3 regions of the Faecalibacterium tardum genome follow, and region 1 is predicted to be linked to each of the others. Evidence: riboswitches for the same ligand, from Rfam matches in the RefSeq annotation. Region 1 holds a riboswitch; each other region holds the start of a gene.
What was found. A riboswitch is a leader RNA that binds a small molecule or an ion and turns the genes downstream of it on or off. The one in region 1 is predicted to bind thiamine pyrophosphate.

Region 1 (6,801 bases):
GGGCCGCTGCGTTGGGCAGGTACCCCATGCGGCGGGCTGCTGCACAGATGCGCTCCCGCGTGGCCGGTGCGATGTCTGGCTGGCCGTTCAGCGCCTTACTGACAGTTGCGACGGATACGCCGCACTCTTTTGCCAGATCCTTCAGGGACGGCATCTTATGGCCTCCTTCCAAGGAAAGGAGCTGCGGAATGTTTCTCGCGAGTTCCTTAATCGTTTTCGCAATCTCAATATAGCGCATTCTGTACCAAAAATCAAGTGAAAACGCAAAAGTTTTAGCTCAGCTGCATCACTTTTGGCATTTCGTTTCAATTTGGCCTGTAAAAATTGTGCATCTCGATTCACTTTCGTTACATTTCGATTAAAACGGAAAAATTTTCGTTGCAGTTTCGTTATGGTTTTCGGTGTCAGAGGCTGTATGTATATATTACTTTTAAAATGGGTTTCGGGTCTTTCGTTCCGCGTTTCGCCGGTTTGCGCAGCGCAGAATGCCGCCGAAAACCGCCGGGGCTGCGCAGATTATTTTTAAATTTCCGTTGAGATTTTTGCAAAAAGCTCTTGCATTTTTGGGTGGGATAGGGTATGCTTAGCGTGATGAGATTGCTTCTTTCGCAGCGCCTTAATCGTTTTCGCAATCGACACACTGCCCACCTGACAAGGCGCAGTTTTAAGGAGGAAGCATTATGAAGTTCGGATATTTTGATGACCAGAATAAAGAATATGTCATCACCACCCCGCAGACACCCCTGCCCTGGATCAACTACCTTGGCAGCGAGGACTTCTTCAGTCTGGTCTCCAACACGGCGGGCGGTTACAGCTTTTACCGGGACGCCCGGATGCGCCGCCTGACCCGCTACCGCTACAACAACTCCCCGCTGGACATGGACGGCCACCGGATCTATATCAAGGACGGCGACACCGTTTGGAACCCGGGCTGGCAGCCCACCAAGACCCCGCTGGACAGTTACAGCTGCCGCCATGGTCTGGGCTACACCATTCTGGAGGGCAAAAAGGACGGTGTGACCGCCCGGCAGGAGCTGTTCGTCCCCAAGGGGGATGCCTGTGAGCTGGACCGCGTGACCGTGTGCAACGGCGGCACCACCGTTAAGGAGCTGGACCTTTTCAGCTATGTGGAGTTCTGCCTGTGGGACGCTGTGGATGACAGCTCCAACTTCCAGCGCAACTACTCCACCGGCGAGGTGGAGGTAGAGGGCAGCGTCATCTACCACAAGACCGAGTACCGCGAGCGCCGCAACCACTACGCCGTGTTCTGGGCAAACTGCCCGGTGGACAGCTTTGACACCACCCGGGATGCCTTTTGCGGCGTATATGGCGGCCCGGCAGATCCGCAGGCCGTCCGCGCCGGACACTGCTCCGGCAGCATTGCCCACGGCTGGGCACCGGTGGGCGCACTGCACATCCACCTGACCCTCGCCCCCGGCGAGAGCCGCAGCATCCTGTTCGGTCTGGGTTATATCGAGAACCCGCAGCAGGAAAAGTTCATTGCGCCGGGCGTCATCAACAAGACCCGCGCCCACGCCATGATGGAGCGCTACGCCACCGATGCACAGATCGATGCAGCCCGCGCCGCCTTGCGCACCCACTGGGAAGAGCTGCTGTCCACCTACCATCTGGAATCCGGTGAGGAAAAGCTGAACCGCATGGTCAACATCTGGCACCAGTACCAGTGCATGGTCACCTTTAACATGAGCCGCTCCGCCAGCTACTACGAAAGCGGTACCGGACGCGGCATGGGCTTCCGGGACAGCTGTCAGGACCTGCTGGGCTTTGTGCATATCATCCCCTCCCGTGCCCGGGAGCGCATTCTGGATATCGCCGCCACCCAGTTTGAGGACGGCAGCGCCTACCACCAGTACCAGCCCCTGACCAAAAAAGGCAACCGGGATATCGGCACCGGCTTCAACGACGACCCGCTGTGGCTCATTGCCGGTACCGCCGCCTACCTGCGGGAGACCGGCGACTGGTCTATTCTGGAGGAGCAGGTACCCTTTGATAACGACGCCACCAAGGCGCAGCCGCTGATGGAGCACCTGCGCCGCAGCTTCAACTTTACCTGCACCCATCTGGGCCCCCACGGCCTGCCGCTCATCGGCCGCGCCGACTGGAACGACTGCCTGAACCTGAACTGCTTCTCCGAGCACCCGGGCGAGAGCTTCCAGATCACCGGCCCCAGCGAAGGTCCCGTAGCCGAAAGCGTATTCATTGCCGGTATGTTCGTCAAGTACGGCCACGAATACGCCCAACTGTGCGACCATCTGAATCTGACCGAGGAGGCCGCTGCCGCCCGCAAGCACATTGATGCCGTGGAGCAGGCCACCCTGACCGCCGGTTGGGACGGCGCATGGTTCCGCCGTGCCTACGATGCTTTCGGCAAGCCCGTCGGCAGCAAGGAGTGCACCGAGGGTCAGATCTTTATTGAGCCGCAGGGCATGTGCGTCATGGCTGGCATCGGCAAGGAGAGCGGACAAGCCGCACAGGCACTTGCCAGTGTGGAAGAGCGTCTGGACACCAAATACGGTGTGGTGCTGCTGCAGCCCGCCTACACCAGCTACCAGCTGAATTTGGGCGAGATCTCCAGCTATCCTCCGGGATACAAGGAGAACGCCGGTATCTTCTGCCACAACAACCCGTGGATCAGCTGCGCCGAGGCAACGCTCGGCCACGGCGACCGTGCTTTTGCGGTGTACCGCAAGACCTGCCCCGCCTATATTGAGGACATCTCCGAAATCCACCGTACCGAGCCCTACGTTTACAGCCAGATGGTAGCCGGTAAGGACGCTCCCACCTTCGGCGAGGCCAAAAACAGCTGGCTGACCGGCACGGCGGCATGGACCTTCTTCAACATCAGCCAGTACATTCTGGGCATCCAGCCCACCTTGGACGGCCTGCGGGTAGACCCCTGCATCCCCCACACCCTGTCCGGCTTCACCGTGACCCGCCGCTACCGCGGTGCGGTGTACCACATTACGGTGGACAACACCGCCGGGGTGCAGCACGGCATCAAGGCCGTTACTGTGGACGGCAAGACCATCTCCGGCAATGTACTGCCGCTGGCTGCCGCTGGTACTGAGGTAACGGTGCAGGTGACCATGGGTTAACCCGACTTTCTCTGCTTTTTCATATTATTCTCCTTTCTGTGACCAAAGCCGCCGCGCAGACCTCTGCACGGCGGCTTTGGTTTATAATGAAACAGTTTAACGATTGAAAATGCGCTCCGCGTTGCTCTGCGACCCCACTTGTGAAAATGCGTTTGGAGTAGGCCGCGGTTGCGTAGCAATGAAAGCCCCAGTGGGGCTTTCAAGCGGCGGAGCGGTCTGCGTGAGCAGATGGAGGGGCTTTGCCCCGACAAGTTCCCGCAGGCCGCGACAAACGCGAAATAAAAATAATCTTTCCGCTGAAGATGGCCAGAGCGCAAGCGGAGGCCATTCCAAATCGTCCCCCTTCCCTCTTGCATTTTTGGGGAAAGAGGTGTAAAATAACAGTCACAATCAAACACAGGGGAGCTCGTGCAGCGGGCTGAGAGGAAGTATAGCAAGCTTCGACCCTTTTACCTGATGCGGATAATGCCGCCGTAGGAAGTCATACCCTTTATGATTTTTTGCAGGAGGAGCCGCGCCGGGCCCCTCCTGTTTTTTTGTGCCTCTGCGGAGGTTCCGCAGCCGGCTGAGGGGGAGCGCCCTGAGCCTTGGATGAATGCAGCGATGGGAAGCCGTGTTCCGGCGTGAGAGGAAACCAGTAAGTTTCGACCGCACCTTCCGTACCTGTTCCCGCCTTGTGGCGGGCACGGGCTGTTTTGTTGCGGGAGCGCCGGTATTCATCCTGCGCTGCCGCAGATGATTGAAAAGGAGCCAATTTATCATGAAGAATCTCTCTGTCAAAAAGCTTGCCCTTGCCGGTATGTTCTGTGCCCTGTGCGTGGTGGGCAGCGTGTTCAGCTTTCCCATGTTCGGCAGCAAGTGCGCCCCGGTGCAGCACATGGTCAATGTGCTGTGCGCCGTTCTGCTGGGGCCCTGGTGGGGTGTAGGCGTGGCCTTTGTGGCTTCCCTGCTGCGCAATCTGCTGGGTCTGGGCAGCCTGATGGCTTTCCCGGGCAGTATGTTCGGTGCGCTGCTGTGTGGCCTTGCATACCACAAGACCAAAAACCTGATTGCCACCGTGGTGGGTGAGGTGTTCGGCACCAGCATTCTGGGCGGCCTGTGCGCATGGCCCGTGGCCATCTTCCTGATGGGCAAGAGCGCTGCGGACATCGCTTTCTACGCCTACATCGTGCCCTTCCTCATCTCCACCGCCGTGGGTGCGGTGATCGCCGGTGCAGTGGTGTTCAGCCTGCAGCGCTCCGGCGCTCTGCGCTCCATGCAGAACAGCCTTTCCTGAGCGGAGGTGCCGGGAATGCTCAAAACCGCCTTTGAGAACCTGCGCAGCCGCAGCCCTCTCATCCACAACATCACCAACTACGTCACCGTGAACGACTGCGCCAACATGGTGCTGGCCTGCGGTGCCTCCCCCATCATGGCCGATGATGCCGCCGAGGTGGAGGAGATCACCGCCATCTGCGGCGGGCTGAACATCAACATCGGCACGCTGAACAGCCGCACCGTCACCAGTATGCTGCTGGCGGGCAAAAAGGCCAATCAGCTGGGGCATCCGGTGGTACTGGACCCGGTGGGTGCCGGCGCCTCCCATCTGCGCACGGACACCGCCTTCCGCCTGCTGCGGGAGGTGCAGTTCACGGTGATCCGTGGCAACATCTCGGAGATCAAGACCCTTGCCTCCGGCGCGGGCACCACCAAGGGCGTGGATGCAGACGTAGCCGACAAGGTGACTGAGGAAAATCTGGACAGCGCCGTGGCCTTTGCCAAGGCTTTTGCCGCCCGCACCGGCGCGGTAATCGCCATTACCGGCGCTATTGACATCGTGGCCGATGCACAAAAGGCCTACTGCATCCGCAACGGCAACGCCATGATGAGCAGCATCACCGGCACGGGCTGTCAACTCTCTGCCCTGACGGCGGCCTTTGTCACCGCTAACCCCGGCCAGCCGCTGGAGGCCGCCGCTGCGGCGGTGTGCGCCATGGGTCTTGCGGGCGAGATTGCCCACCAGCGGCTCACCCCGCAGGACGGCAACGCCACCTACCGCAATTACATCATTGATGCCATTTACAACATGACTCCCGATCAGCTGGAGAAAGGCGCAAACTATGAAGTGCGATAAACACACCATGCTCCTGTACGCGGTGACCGACCGCGCATGGGTGGGCGAGCAGACCTTGTATCAGCAGGTGGAAAGTGCCCTGAAGGGCGGTGCCACCTGTGTACAGCTGCGGGAAAAGCAGCTGGGCGACGCCGATTTTTTACAGGAAGCCATCCAGATCCACGCCCTGTGCCAGCAATACGGTGTGCCGCTGTTCATCAACGATAACGTGGAGGTGGCCTTGCAGTGCCACGCCGAGGGCATCCATGTGGGTCAGGACGACATGGCCGCTGCACAGGTGCGCCAGCGCGTGGGCGAGGGCGTGATGATCGGCGTATCTGCCCACACGGTACAGGAAGCGCTGGACGCTGTGGCGCACGGCGCAGACTACCTTGGCGTAGGCGCGGTATTTGCCACCCACACCAAGACGGACGTAAGCGAGATGCCCCGGCAGACCCTGCTGGACATCTGCAACGCCGTGGATGTGCCGGTGGTGGCCATTGGCGGCATCCACAAGGAGAACATCCTGCAGCTCAAGGGCACCGGCGTGGACGGTGTGGCGTTGGTAAGCGCTATCTTTGCCGCAAAGGACATCGAGGCCGAGTGCCGCGAACTGCGCGCCCTTTCGGAGCAGATCATAAAGTAAGCTATCATCCCGCGGCAAACCGGGGGCACCACCTTGGGCCGCGTTACAAAATTCATGGAGAAAACCAACATGAAAAGCGTATTTTGCGCAGGTGCCGGCATCCAGAGCGTACTGTTTTTTCTGAATGACGGCTACCTGTCTGCCACCCTTGCCTGCGGGTCGGGAGTTTCTCCGAGGACCGTCCGCTGGGGTGGGACCCTGCTGCCGCAGGCAGTAGGGCGGGCGATGGAATGACCTGCAACAGCAACGACCGCCGCCAGTGGCGGAAACAGGAAGTTGCTGTTGGGGCAGCGGCCAGCAGGATGCGAGTGCTGCTCAATGCACGAAGCATCCGCTGGGTGCCGCAACCCGTACTCGTGTCCGAGGAGAAAGCTCCCGGCACACAGGCTCCCCTGCATCAATGCATGACCAGCACCCTGCTGTTCAGAGATAAACTATCATTTGGAGGAACACAGCGTATGCAGACTTATACCACCCAGATGGATGCCGCCCGCAAGGGCATCATCACCCCGGAGATGGAGATCGTAGCCAAAAAGGAATACCGCACCACCGAGGAGATCCGCCAGTGGGTCGCCGAGGGCAAGGTAGCCATCCCCGCAAACAAGCACCACACCTGCCTGAACCCCGAGGGCGTGGGCTCCATGCTGCGCACCAAGATCAACGTGAACCTTGGCGTCTCCCGCGACTGCAAGGACTACAACATTGAGATGCAGAAGGTGATGAGCGCCGTGAACATGGGCGCAGAGGCCATTATGGATCTGTCCAGCCACGGCAACACCCAGCCCTTCCGCCAGAAGCTGACCCACGAGTGCCCGGTGATGATCGGCACTGTGCCGGTGTATGATTCAGTCATCCACTACCAGCGGGATCTGGCCGAGCTGACCGCACAGGACTTCATCGATGTGGTACGCCTGCACGCAGAGGACGGTGTGGACTTTGTTACCCTG
Region 2 (6,801 bases), on a different contig from region 1:
CAATCAGGTCGCACTGTGCCTGACCGTTTTCATCGTACAGACGCCACGGCATCTTCTTGCCCGGGATGATAGCCTTGCTGGCGGAGTCCGAGCACTTCATCTTGGGGGTGTAGCTGCCGTCCGGCTTCTTCACTGCCACCAACTTGTATACGCCGCCGAACACGGGGTCGGAGGCGGAGGTGATGAGGTTTTCACCCACGCCGTAGGAGTCGAAGTGTGCGTGCTCGTACAGTTCCATGTTGGCGATTTTCTTCTCATCCAGACCGTTGGAGGCTACCAGCTTGATGTAGGGCTTACCGGCGGCATCCAGTGCCTTGCGCAGCCGCTTGGAGCCGCGGGCAAGGTCGCCGGAGTCGATGCGGGCGCTCTTGACGCGGCGGTTGGGATCGTTGGGGTATTTCTCAATGAGATAATCGTCCAGCTTGATCAGGTTGGGCAGACCGCTTTCCATAATATTATAGGTATCCAGCAGCAGGCTGACCGAATCCGGGTAGGTATCGGCAAAGGCCTTGAAGGCATCGAATTCGGTGGGGAAAAACTCGATAAAGCTGTGTGCCACGGTGCCCACGGCCTTGACCTCTGCACCGAACTTCATCTCGGCCAGACAGTTGGCCGTGCCGATGCAGCCGCCCAGCACTGCTGCGTAAGCGCCATCGTTACCGGCACTCTCGCCCTGTGCGCGGCGGGTGCCGAACTCCATGACGCTGCGAGGGGTGTGGGTATTCAGACCGGTAACGCGGGTTGCCTTGGTGGCGATCAGGCTATGGAAGTTCATGGTCTGCAGCAGGTAGGTCTCGATGAGGATCGCGCCCACCAGATCGCACTCGATGCGCACCATCTGCACATGGGGGTAGCAGACCGTGCCCTCGGGCAGGGCGTACATATCACCCTTCCACTTGTAGGTGCGCAGATACTCGCAGAACTCCTCGCTCATGCCCTTGGTGCGCAGCCAGTGGATATCCTGCTCATTGAAGTGATAGTCCAGCAAAAAACGGGTCAGCTTGCGCTGGCCTGCGCTGATGGAATAGCCCTGATTGTCCGGGTTCTTGCGGAAGAACATATCAAACACCAGCGTGGTATCCTTAAAACCATGCAGGAACAGGCAGTTCGCCATGGTGAATTCGTAAAAGTCCACCACCATCGCGGGGTTATCGTAGTCCTCGTCAGGGATATAAGGCTCGACCTTGATCTCGTTCATGAACGTTTTCCTCTCTATTTATGCCCGGCGCGGGGGTCTTCCCCACTGCGCCGCCTGCCGCTTGCCCGGCAGGGGGATTCTCTGCCCTGTCAAGACAGAGCGTTTCTACCATGATAGCACGATTTCCCTGCCTGTGCAAGTATTTTTGTGCAAAAAGAAACCGCTGCACAAACGCTGTGCAGCGGTCTCTGTGTTCAAAGGAATCGTTTGCTCAGAACAGGCTTAGCCGTTCATGATGCTGGGGGTGGCGTTCTTCAGCACAACGTCGTGGCTGCCGCCCTCCACGATGGAGGTGGAGGAAACAACGGTCAGCTTGGCCTTCTGCTGCAGCTCGGGGATGGACAGAGCGCCGCAGTTGCACATGGTGCTCTTCACCTTGTACAGGGTGGTCTGCACGCCGTCCGCCAGAGGACCGGCGTAAGGCACATAGCTGTCCACGCCCTCCTCAAAGCTCAGCTTGGTGGAGCCGCCCAGATCGTAGCGCTGCCAGTTGCGGGCACGGTTGGAGCCTTCGCCCCAGTACTCCTTCATATACTGGCCGTTGATGCGCACCTTGTTCGTGGGGCTCTCGTCAAAGCGGGCAAAGTAACGGCCCAGCATGACAAAGTCTGCGCCCATAGCCAGAGCGAGGGTGATGTGGTAGTCGTGGACGATACCGCCGTCGGAGCAGATGGGCACATAGATGCCGGTCTCCTTGTAGTATTCGTCACGAGCCTTGGCAACCTCGATGACAGCGGTAGCCTGACCGCGGCCGATGCCCTTGGTCTCACGGGTGATGCAGATGGAGCCGCCGCCGATGCCGATCTTCACGAAGTCTGCACCAGCCTCAGCGAGGAAGCGGAAGCCCTCAGCATCCACCACGTTGCCGGCACCCACCTTGACGGTGTCGCCGTAGTGCTCGCGGATCCAGCCGATGGTGCGGCTCTGCCACTCGGAGTAGCCCTCGGAGGAGTCGATGCACAGCACATCCACACCGGCCTCTACCAGTGCGGGCACGCGCTGGGCGTAGTCGCGGGTGTTGATGCCGGCGCCTACAACGTAGCTCTTGTTCTTATCCAGCAGCTCGTTGACGTTTGCCTTGTGGGAATCGTAGTCCTTGCGGAATACCATATACACCAGATTGCCTTCGGCATCCACCAGCGGCAGGGTGTTGATCTTGTTGTCCCAGATGATGTTGTTGCAGTCGTGCAGAGAGGTGTTGGCCGGAGCGGTGACCAGCTTTTCAACGGGGGTCATAAAAGTGGTAACGCAGGCATCGTCCGGGGTGTGGTTGATGCGGTAATCGCGGGAAGCCACGATGCCCAGCAGCTTGCCGCCCGGAGTGCCGTCGGCAGTGATGGCGATGGTGGAGTGGCCGGTGCGTGCCTTCAGCTCCAGCACATCATGCAGGGTGGCGGTGGGAGCCAGATTGGAATCGGACACCACATAACCGGCCTTGAAGCTCTTGACGCGGCGCACCATGGCGGCCTCGTTCTCGATGCTCTGAGAGCCATAGATAAAGGAAACGCCGCCCTGACGAGCCAGTGCAATGGCCAGCTTATCGCCGGAGACCGACTGCATGATGGCGCTGATCATGGGGATATTCATCTGCAGCGGGCACTCCTCCTGCCCCTTGCGGTACTTGACCAGCGGGGTCTTCAGGCTGACCGCCGTGGGCACATTCTCCGCAGAGGAATAGCCGGGGACCAGCAGGTACTCGCCAAAGGTGCGGGAGGGTTCTTCGTAGAAATAAGCCATAATCAAACTCCTTTTCTCTTAACGCATCCGATACAAATCAGCATCAAAATCATTCATGTTTGCTGCCTATAAATTGATTGTATATACTTTACCACAAAGCCCGCAAGAATACAAACCCCTGCCGCGCCAAACTTTATAATTGTCCTTTGCGGAAAAACAGACAAATTGCCAAGCGTTTTCGGGCATTGGTCATACTTTGATTTTTGAAGTATCACTTTTGCGGGCAAAGCAGGGCTTGCAGAATGCAAAAAAGCTCGTCCAGAATACCGGACGAGCCCTTTTGCACACGAAGCGGGACACTGCCTGTGCGGCGCATGGATCATAGCTGTGAAGGAGAACAGCCGGAGGAGGAGGATCCGCGCCCAGTATCCCAAAAACAAGAAGAAAAAGATTTCACACACAGCCTTGGGGCTTTGCCCTTGCTGTAACCATATTGTAACTCTTTTGAAACCATTTTGCAATAGGGTTTTGTAATTTTTTTGTAATTTATTTTGTTAACTTTTTATGTCCTGCCCCGCCGGGCTGCTGCAAACATCATTTTCCTTTTTGTACCCGATATGGTATACTGGTTATGAATATGCTGCCACAGGCAGAAAAAAGGAGTTTAGGATACGGTATGAAAACAAAATTGGGTATTGTGGGCTGCGGTTTTCTGGGCAACATCGTGGCTGACGCGTGGAAGAAGGGTCTGCTGCCGGACTACGAGCTGGTGGGCGTGACCAGCCGCACCCGCGCCTCGGCCGAAAAGACCGCCGCCAATGTCGGCTGCACCGTCTGTGAGGATGTGGACGCACTGCTGGCACTTGAGCCGGAGTATATCGTGGAGGCTGCTTCGGTGGAGTCGGTGCGTGCTATGGCCATCCCGGTGCTGAAGCGGGGCGTCAATCTGGTCATTCTATCCATCGGTGCCTTTGCGGATCTGGATTTCTACGCACAGGTCAAGGCAGCTGCCGTGGAGGGCGGTTCCAAGGTGCATCTGGCCAGCGGTGCCATTGGCGGCTTTGACGTGTTGCAGACTGTCACCCTGATGGCACAGGCGCAGGGCCTGCCGGAGACTGCCGGCATCGAGACCCATACCGGTGCAAAGGGCTTCCGCAACACCCCGGTGTGGGCAGAGCACCTGCTGACCGACACCGAAAAGACCACCGTGTTCACCGGCAACGCAAAGCAGGCTATTGCTACCTTCCCCCGCCGGGTGAACGTGGCGGTGGCTACCTCTCTGGCTACTACCGGCCCCGAGATCACCGGCGTGACCATGCACTCTGTGCCCGGCTGGGTGGGCGACGACCACTGCATCACCGCCGAGATCGAGGGCGTGAAGGCCGTGGTGGATATCTGCTCTTCCACCAGCGCCATTGCGGGCTGGAGCGCCGTCTCTCTGCTGCGCAATCTGTCCTCGCCCGTCTGCTTCTACTAATATAAGGAGGAGTCCGTCATGTTTGAAAAGCTTGTTGCCATTGAGCCTGTCAGTCTGATCCCCTCTGCCGAGGAAGAGCTGCACCGCTACGCCAAAGAGGTGGTGCTGTACCGTGACGTACCCGCCAGCGACGCCGAGATGGTGCGCCGCATCGGAGACGCCGATGCCGTACTGCTGAGCTACACCTCCCGCATGGGCAAGGAAGTCATTGCGCAGTGCCCCAACATCCGCTATATCGGCATGTGCTGCAGCCTGTACTCTGAGGAGAGCGCCAACGTGGATATCGCCTACGCACGCACCCGGGGCATCAAGGTGCTGGGCATCCGGGACTACGGCGACCGCGGCGTTGTGGAGTATGTTCTGCACGAGCTGACCGGCCTGCTGCACGGCTTTGGAATGCCCATGCTGCGGGACGAGCCGGTAGAGATCACCGGTCTGAAGGTGGGCATTGTGGGTCTGGGCGTTTCCGGCCGGATGATCGCCGATGCGCTGCAATTTATGGGCGCAGAGATCAGCTACTTTGCCCGCAGCGCAAAGCCGGACGCCGAGGCTGCCGGTATGACCTTCAAGCCCCTGCCCCAGTTGCTGGCGGACAGCGAGGTGGTGTTCACCTGCCTGAACAAGAACGTGCTGCTGCTGGGCGAAAACGAGTTTGCCCAGCTAGGCGCAGGCAAGGTGCTATTCAACACCTCCATCGGCCCCGGCTTTGACTCCGCTGCACTGGAAAAGTGGCTTGACCTGCCCGGCACCCGCTTCTTCTGCGACACCCGCGCCGCCGCAGGCCCCGTTGCCGAGGACTTTTTTGCCCGGGAAAACGTACGCTGCGCCAATGTGTCCGCAGGCCGCACCAAGCAGGCCTTTGTGCTGCTGAGCAAAAAGGTGCTGGACAACATCCGCACCGCACTGGGCGAGTAAGCGGTGCATTTTGCGCAGCCTGTTTTTCTTGCATCTTTTCCCCGATTGTGGTATGCTTTCTACTATAAAAAGGGAGCCCGTGCAAGCGGGCTGAGAGTGGGCTGTACTGTCCTGACCTGTGACCTGATTTGGATCATGCCAACGTAGGGAGATAGCGCTTTTATCTGCGGATATGTCTTTGCGGGCATATCCGCATTTTTTCTGCAAAGGAGCATTTCATCCATGAAAACTGCATTGACCATTGCCGGCAGTGATTCCAGCGGCGGCGCCGGAATTCAGGCCGATATCAAGACCATGACCGCCAACGGCGTGTTTGCCATGAGCGCCATTACCGCCCTGACGGCACAGAACACCACTGGTGTGACCGCCATTTTTGACACCACACCGCAGTTTCTGGCACAGCAGCTCGACGCCGTGTTCACCGATATCTACCCGGACGCGGTGAAGATCGGCATGGTATCCTCTGCCCCGCTCATCGACACCATTGCCGAGCGGCTGCATTTCTACGGCGCAAAGCATATCGTGGTGGACCCCGTGATGGTGGCCACCTCCGGCGCAAAGCTGCTGCAGGACGATGCTGTGCAGGCGCTGACCGAAAAGCTGCTGCCGCTGGCCGAGGTGCTTACCCCCAACATCCCGGAGGCTGAGATCCTGTCCGGCATGACTATTGCCAACGCCGCCGACATGGAGGCTGCTGCCCGCACCATCAGCGAGCGCTACGGCTGCGCCGTACTGTGCAAAGGCGGTCACCAGATCAACGATGCCGACGACCTGCTGTGGCGCGGCGGCACCGGCAAGTGGTTCAAGGGCAAGCGCATTGCAAACCCCAACACCCACGGCACCGGCTGCACCCTGTCCAGCGCCATTGCCTCCAATCTGGCTAAAGGCTACGACCTTGATACTGCTGTGGAGCGCGCCAAGGCCTACATTTCCGGCTGTCTGTCTGCCATGCTGGATCTGGGGCACGGCTCCGGGCCCATGGACCACACCTTCAACCTGAAGGGAGATTTTGTCCGTGACTGACCTGCCCTTTGTTTCGGCGCTGGTGCAGGCAGACCTGCCTGTGTGGGAGCAGTGCTTACAGACCGAGTTTCTGCAAAAGATGGAAAACGGTACCCTGAGCGAGGACTGCTTTAAAAGCTACCTCGTAGAGGACAGCCTGTATCTGCGGGAGTACGCCAAAATTTTTGCATGGGGCATGACCAAGGCCACCACCATGGCTGCCATGCGCACCTACTATTCCCTGCTGTCCTTTGTGCAGGAGAACGAGGACCTGACCCGGCTGCGATATCTGGAAGAGTACGGTCTGCGGGAAGCCGATATCCAGTCCCTGCCCCTGCGGCCGGAGAACCGCGCTTATCTGGACTGCATGATCGATGCCGCCCGCAACGGTGAGGGCGAGGCCGAGTGCCTGATGGCCTGCTTGCCCTGTATGCTGAGCTACGGCTGGCTGTTCCAGAAGCTTTTGCAGCGCTCCCCCGCCGTAAAGGACACCTACTACGGCGCACTGGTGCTGGACTACGCCGGCCCCGGC
Region 3 (6,801 bases), on a different contig from region 1:
GGTTTGCCGCCGGTGCTGCCCCGCCCCCGGGGCTGGGGGTGCAGTTTGTGCCCTGCGCCGCCGTTACCGGCCACTGCCTGCTGCCGGCCGTACCCGCTGTGCTATGCTGCGGGCAGCACCGTGTGCCCGGCCTGCTGGCGGCCTTTTGCGCGCCGGATGCCCCCACTGGCGCGTGGACGCTGCTGTTGGGGGATGACGTAGCGGAGGAGGCGGGGGTGTAAGCCCCCTATAATACATATAATATTTGATGCACAGGAGGGATTTCCATGTTGCAGTTTTTACGGCAAGTCTGGCGGTGGCTGTGGGGGCATTTGCGCTACTGCGGCGCGGTGCATTATCTGGCAGGCGGGCCAAGCCTGCCCCCGCCCCTGAGCCCCGAGCAGGAAAAAGCCCTGCTTGACCGCATGGCTGCCGGGGACGCAGCCGCCCGCGAGGAGCTGATCACCCACAACCTGCGGCTGGTGGTGTATCTGGCAAAAAAGTACGAGAACAGCGGCGTGCCCGCCGAGGACTTGGTAAGCATCGGTACCATTGGGCTGATCAAGGCGGTAAACACCTTCACCCCTGCCCGCAGCATCAAGCTTGCCACCTACGCCAGCCGCTGCATCGGCAACGAGATCTTGATGTACCTGCGCAAAAGCTCCAACCGCCGGCAGGAGACCAGCATCGACGAGCCTTTGAACGTGGACGGCGACGGCAACGAGCTGCTGCTCTCGGACATCCTTGGCAGCGACGCCAACGCGGTAAGCCAGCAGCTGGAGCAGGACGCCGAGCGCGCGGTACTGCGCAGCGCCGTGGCGGCGCTCTCGGCACGGGAGCGGCAGATCATGGAACTGCGTTTCGGCCTTACCGACGGCGTGGAGCGCACCCAGAAGGAAGCCGCCGATGCCCTTGGCATCAGCCAGAGTTATATTTCCCGGCTGGAAAAGCGCATCATCCATACCCTGAAAGCCCGGCTGGAGAGCGAGTAACAGCGGGCGTAGCGCTTGACATTCTACATTGGAACGTGTATAATGAAAACACAAGAGGCGCTGGCCCTGCAAACGGCTAGCTTCTCATTGGCGAGTCAAGATTGACCGTTGCTTGGGGAAGCGTTGGCGGTCAATCTTTTTTTGCATTCTTGCGTTCCATGGTAATCTTCCATGCAATGTCGAACACTGCGCGGACAACGTTGACGGCAAGCGACAACGCTGCGATGATTTCGGAGATCGTCATGTCCTGCTCACCCCCCTTCGTTAAAACTCCGGGAAGTGCTGCTCAATCTGATTGAACCTCCTCCCGGGTCGTTCTGGGTCGTTCCGCAATGGAAACGAGCGTCAGTTTGCCAACAGAGAAGGTAGCCGCCTGCGTTTGTGGGCACAGCGCCTGATGGACGGCTTGCGCCGCCAGTCACAGCATACCATAAAATTACAGCTTTGTCTACAAAGCGCCCCTCTTTTGCGGAGGGGCGCTCAATTTTTTCCACGCATAGCGCCCGGCGCACAGAGCCATACTTCCGGTAAAGCTAAAAGACCGGGGGCGTTTGGATGTACAACAAGGTGGAGCTATGCGGCGTGAACACAGGGCAGCTGCCGGTGCTGACCGAGGCGGAAAAGCGGCAGCTGCTCACCCTTGCCCACGCCGGGGACAAGGCTGCCCGGGCGCGGATGGTGGAGGGCAATTTGCGGCTGGTGCTCAGCGTGGTGCAGCGGTTTGCCCAGCGGGGCGAGAATCTGGACGACCTGTTTCAGGTGGGGTGCATCGGGCTGATCAAGGCCATCGACAATTTTGACCCCGCGCAGCCGGTGCGGTTCTCCACCTACGGCGTGCCCATGATCATCGGGGAGATCCGGCGTTTTCTGCGGGACAACAACGCCCTGCGGGTAAGCCGTACCCTGCGGGACACCGCCTACCGTGCCATGCAGGCGCGGGAAACGCTGGAAAAGCAGCTAGGGCGCGAGCCCACCATGGACGAGATCGCCGCAGCAGCGGGGCTTGCCCGGCGCGAGGTGACCGCCGCGCTGGAGTCGGTGGTAGAACCGCTCAGCCTTGATGAGCCGGTGTACACCGACGGCGGCGATGCCATGTATGTGATCGATCAGGTGCGCGACCCGGACAGCGAGGAGAGCTGGATCAGCGGGTTGCAGTTCCGCGATACGGTAGCCGCGCTTTCCCCCCGGGAAAAGCGCATCATGGAGCTGCGGTATCTGCGCGGCAAAACGCAGATGGAGGTAGCGCAGGAGATCGGCATCAGTCAGGCACAGGTAAGCCGACTGGAAAAGGGCGCGCTGCAGCAGTTTCACACCGGGGGATGAAAGCAGCCGCTTTTCTCTGCGCCCCTATGAAAAAGCGGTTCAAAAGCACCCGCAGGTGTTTTTGAACCACGAATTATAATCATGCTTTCCTCTGAATATGGCCAAAGCAGCGCGGCGGCCATTCAAAATCGTCCCAGTCAAAAAAGACCGCTGCGCAGGGCAGTGGTCTTTTTTGGCTTTAGCGGCGGCTGTATCTGCGCCGGGTGGCAGCACCGCCTCGCAGGTGGCGCTCGGCCTTGTTGCGCGCCAGCACGGCACGCACCTGCCCGTACAGCGCAGGGCTGATGCTGCGCAGCCGCACGGCAACATCCTTGTGCACGGTGGACTTGCTGCACCCGAACGCAGCCGCCGCTGCCCGCACCGTGGCGTTGTGGGCAGCAATGTACTCCCCCAGCTGCACGGCGCGCTGTTCTGGATCGGCTTTCATATCCCGCCTCCCTGCGTTCCAGCTTTGCAATGGTATAACATACGCGCTGCCGGGGCGGAATATGTCTGCGGGCTTGACTTTTTGTCCCCCGGCGCGTATACTGTGGGCGGACATAAAAACAGGGGTGCCGTAAGGCTGAGATCCGCATAATGCGGAGTACCCTTTACCTGATCCGGGCAATGCCGGCGTAGGGAGTTTGCGGAACTGTCCGGTACGTTCAACAAACCTCCATGCGTCTGCTGCCAGCAGGCGCATTTTGTTTTTGTGTACTACTATGAGAGAGGAATTTTTTTCATCATGTCCAAAACCTATTCCAAGACCCGTATTCTGGTGGAATGCGCCCTGATGATCGCCATTGGCACGGTGCTTTCCAACATCAAGTTCTTCACCATGCCCAACGGCGGCAGCATTACCCTGCTGAGCATGCTGCCCTTTGTGCTGGTGTCCTTCCGCCACGGCGCAAAGTGGGGCCTGTTCACCGGTTTCGTGAACGCCTGCCTGCAAATGATCATGGGCTTCTACCCTCCTCCCGCTTCCACCTTCCTCTACTTCCTCGGTGAGGTGCTGCTGGACTATGTGCTGGCCTTTATGGCACTGGGTCTGGCCGAGCTGTTCGCCCGCCCCTTCAAGAACCGCACCGTAGGCGTGGCCGTGGGCACCTTTGCCGCCGGTTTCCTGCGCTTTATGTGCAGCTTTTTGTCCGGCGTGCTGGTCTGGGGCAACCTGAATGATGGTCTGGCCGCATGGACTTACAGCCTGACCTACAACGGCAGTTATATGCTGCCCGAGACCCTGCTCACCATGGTGGCCGCTGTGCTGTTGTGCCGTGTGGCCCCGCAGATCTTCGACCGTCAGGCACGCTAAGGTGTAGTTTTCTCAAAAAGAGCTCTCCCCTGCTTTCCGATCCCCGCCGGGCACACGCCCTGCGGGGATTTTTTGCTGCAAAAAATTTTCAAAAAACTGTTGACAAGCGCCCCTGTGGCTGGTATAATTACACACGTCGTCAGGCACAAGACAAGACATCTGGGGGTTTAGCTCAGCTGGGAGAGCGCTTGCATGGCATGCAAGAGGTCACCGGTTCGATCCCGGTAATCTCCACCAGAAAGAAAAGCACTGCACAGAAACGTGTGGTGCTTTTTTGTTAAGGCCAACCGAGTGAGGGTTTTGCTCAACCGGGAGAGCGCCGTGCATGGACTGCAAGAGGGTCACCGTGATTACAACAGCCCGGTAATCTCTACCAGAACCAAAGCACCACACAGAGATGTGTGGTGCTTTTTGTTTTATCTGCCGTTCACCTTAACGACCCCTTTCATGAAAAAAGCGTTTGTCGCAGCCCGCAGGCCGTGACAAACGCTTTTTATTTTACTGTGCGCCCAAGCGCATTTTGAAGTCCTGATAACCGAAGTGCACCAGCTCCCGGCAATTGCCGTCTGCGCCCAGCAGCCAGATGGGCGGCAGGGGCATGCCGTTGAAGGTGTTGTTCTTGCAGGTGGTGTAGATGGCCATATCGCCGAAGATGAGCTTATCCCCCTCAGCAAGAGGTGCATCAAAGCTGTAATCCCCGATGATATCCCCCGCAAGGCAGGTGGGGCCGCCCAGCCGGACAGTGTGTGCCTTCTCCCCTGCCTCACCGGCATCCAGCAGCGGCGGGCGGTAGGGCATCTCGATGACGTCCGGGGTGTGGCAGGCTGCGGACATATCCAGAATGGCAAGACGGGTATCCCCGTTGCACAGGGTGTCCAGCACGGTGGTAACCAGATAGCCCGCGTTCAGCGCCCAAGCCTCGCCGGGCTCCAGATACACCTGTACGCCGTACTTCTGCCGCACCGATAGGATGCAGCTTTCCAGCGTAGCAAGGGCGTAGCCCGGGCGGGTGATGTGGTGTCCCCCGCCGAAATTGAGCCATTGCATCTTGGGCAGCAGGTCGGCAAACTTTTCCTCCACCGCTGCCAGCGTCACCGCCAGCGCGTCCGCGTCCTGCTCGCAGAGGGTGTGGAAGTGCAGACCGTCCAGCAGAGCGGGCAGCTCCGGGTGCGCGGCTACTGCGGCATCCCATTGGGCGCGGGTAGTGCCCAGACGGCTGCCGGGGGCGCAGGGGTCGTAAATTTCGTGCCCCTCCTGCGTGGAGCGCTCCGGATTGATGCGCAGACCGATGCTTTTGCCCGCCGCCTTTGCCGCCGGGCCGAATTTTGCCAGCTGGCTGGGCGAGTTGAACACGATGTGGTCGGCGTATTGCAGCAATTCCTCAAACTCATCTGCCCGGTAGGCGGCGCAGAACACATGGTTTTCCTTCTCCGGCAGCTCTTCCCTGCCCAAATGGCTCTCGTACAGGCCGCTGGCCTCGGTACCGGCCAGATAGGGTGCCAGCACCGGGTAGACGTTAAAGTTGGAAAAAGCTTTCTGCGCCAGCAGAATACGGCAGCCGGTGCGCTGCTGCACCCCCAGCAGAATTTCGCCGTTGCGGCGCAGCTGGGCTTCGTCCAGCAGGTAGCAGGGCGTGGGCAGGCGGTGCAGCTGCTCCTCGGACAGGTTTGCCAGCCCCGCAAAGGGCGGGCGGCTGTCGCGCACCCGCATCAGTCCACCAGAGCCGGGTTGTGGCTCTCGGAGCGGGGCAGGCCGTACTTGTCCAGTGCATCCAGATACGGATCGGGATCAAACTCCTCGACAGTGTGCACGCCCTTGGTGGTCCACTTGCCGGTGAGCAGCATCAGGGCACCGCACATAGCCGGCACGCCGGTGGTGTAGCTGATGGCCTGAGAGCCCACTTCCTTGTAGCACTCCTGATGGTCGCAGACGTTGTAGATGTAGTAGGTCTTGTCCTTGCCGTCCTTTTTGCCGGTAAAGATGCAGCCGATGTTGGTCTTGCCCTTGGTACGGGGGCCAAGGCTGGCGGGGTCCGGCAGCAGAGCTTTGAGGAACTGGATGGGCACGATTTCCTGTCCGTTGAAATTGACAGGGGTGGTGGACAGCATGCCCACGTCCTCCAGACAGCGCATGTGGTCCAGATAGCTCTGGCCAAAGGTCATGAAGAAGCGGATGCGCTTTGCCTCCGGGATGTTCTTTGCCAGAGACTCGATCTCCTCGTGGTGCAGCAGGTACATATCCTTGTCGCCCACCTGATCGAAGTTGTACTCCCGCTTGATGCTCATAGCGGGAATTTCTACCCAGTGGCCGTTCTCCCAGTAGCTGCCCGGGGCAGACACCTCGCGCAGGTTGATCTCGGGGTTGAAGTTGGTGGCAAAAGCATAGCCGTGGTCGCCGCCGTTGCAGTCCAGAATGTCGATGGTGTCGATGGTATCGAACTCATGCTTTTTGGCGTAGGCGCAGTATGCCTGGGTCACACCCGGGTCAAAGCCGCTGCCCAGCAGGGCGGTCAGACCAGCTTCCTCGAACTTTTTGGCGTAAGCCCACTGCCAGCTGTAATCAAAGTAGGCAGAGAAGCCGGCCTCCTTGCAGCGCTTTTCATAGATGGCGCGCCACTCCGGGTCGTCGGTGTTCTCGGGCTCGTAGTTGGCGGTATCCATGTAGTTGACGCCGCAGGCAAGGCAGGCGTCCATGATGGTCAGATCCTGATAAGGCAGGGCGATATTCATCACAAGGTCGGGCTGGTAGGCCTTGATGAGGGCGATGACCTCCTCCACCTTGTCTGCGTCCACCTGTGCGGTGGTGATCTTGGTAGTAGTGGTGGGAGCCAGCTCGGCAGCCAGCTTATCACACTTTGCCTTGGTACGGCTGGCGATGCAGATCTCGGTGAACACCTCGGGCACCTGGCAGCACTTATGGATGGCAACAGAGGCCACGCCGCCGCAGCCGATGATCAGAACTTTGCTCATGTCGGTTACTCCTTTATCTATAAAATGGTAGGTTCGTATTTATACCTGAAAGCCCGGCCAGCCCTTGTCCAGCGCGATCAAAGTCTCGCGCAGCACCTTGCAGGCGGTGGCGGTGGAAACGCCGGTGGTGTCCAGCGTGGGGGCCAGCTCGTTCAGGTCTGCGCCGATGATGTTGGCTTTTGTCACGGTACGGATGGCATCCAGCAGCTGCAAAAAGCTTACGCCGCCGGCCTCCGGGGTACCGGTA

Region 2: it holds a riboswitch for thiamine pyrophosphate, as region 1 does, so the genes downstream of both, thiD (bifunctional hydroxymethylpyrimidine kinase/phosphomethylpyrimidine kinase) here and thiW (energy coupling factor transporter S component ThiW) in region 1, are expected to answer to the same signal.
Region 3: it holds a riboswitch for thiamine pyrophosphate, as region 1 does, so the genes downstream of both, thiT (energy-coupled thiamine transporter ThiT) here and thiW (energy coupling factor transporter S component ThiW) in region 1, are expected to answer to the same signal.

Annotation. Positions count from the first base shown of each region.
Region 1 is NZ_JBBMEO010000018.1:7,847-14,647, reverse strand. It holds gene WMO44_RS10335 (LacI family DNA-binding transcriptional regulator) at 1-154, opposite strand, end outside; gene WMO44_RS10330 (glycoside hydrolase family 94 protein) at 681-3,116, shown strand; TPP riboswitch at 3,505-3,613, shown strand; gene thiW (energy coupling factor transporter S component ThiW) at 3,877-4,392, shown strand; gene thiM (hydroxyethylthiazole kinase) at 4,408-5,229, shown strand; gene thiE (thiamine phosphate synthase) at 5,216-5,854, shown strand; gene WMO44_RS10310 (hypothetical protein) at 5,924-6,088, shown strand; gene thiC (phosphomethylpyrimidine synthase ThiC) at 6,313-6,801, shown strand, end outside.
Region 2 is NZ_JBBMEO010000001.1:350,567-357,367, reverse strand. It holds gene WMO44_RS01885 (nicotinate phosphoribosyltransferase) at 1-1,198, opposite strand, end outside; gene WMO44_RS01880 (IMP dehydrogenase) at 1,421-2,935, opposite strand; gene WMO44_RS01875 (aspartate dehydrogenase domain-containing protein) at 3,552-4,352, shown strand; gene WMO44_RS01870 (NAD(P)-dependent oxidoreductase) at 4,371-5,267, shown strand; TPP riboswitch at 5,327-5,434, shown strand; gene thiD (bifunctional hydroxymethylpyrimidine kinase/phosphomethylpyrimidine kinase) at 5,490-6,290, shown strand; gene WMO44_RS01860 (thiaminase II/PqqC family protein) at 6,283-6,801, shown strand, end outside.
Region 3 is NZ_JBBMEO010000004.1:131,187-137,987, forward strand. It holds gene WMO44_RS05230 (sigma-E processing peptidase SpoIIGA) at 1-221, shown strand, start outside; gene sigK (RNA polymerase sporulation sigma factor SigK) at 267-971, shown strand; gene sigG (RNA polymerase sporulation sigma factor SigG) at 1,527-2,294, shown strand; gene WMO44_RS05245 (sporulation transcriptional regulator SpoIIID) at 2,473-2,721, opposite strand; TPP riboswitch at 2,832-2,932, shown strand; gene thiT (energy-coupled thiamine transporter ThiT) at 3,019-3,585, shown strand; tRNA gene WMO44_RS05255 (tRNA-Ala) at 3,747-3,822, shown strand; gene WMO44_RS05260 (carboxynorspermidine decarboxylase) at 4,084-5,295, opposite strand; gene WMO44_RS05265 (saccharopine dehydrogenase family protein) at 5,295-6,554, opposite strand; gene speB (agmatinase) at 6,594-6,801, opposite strand, start outside.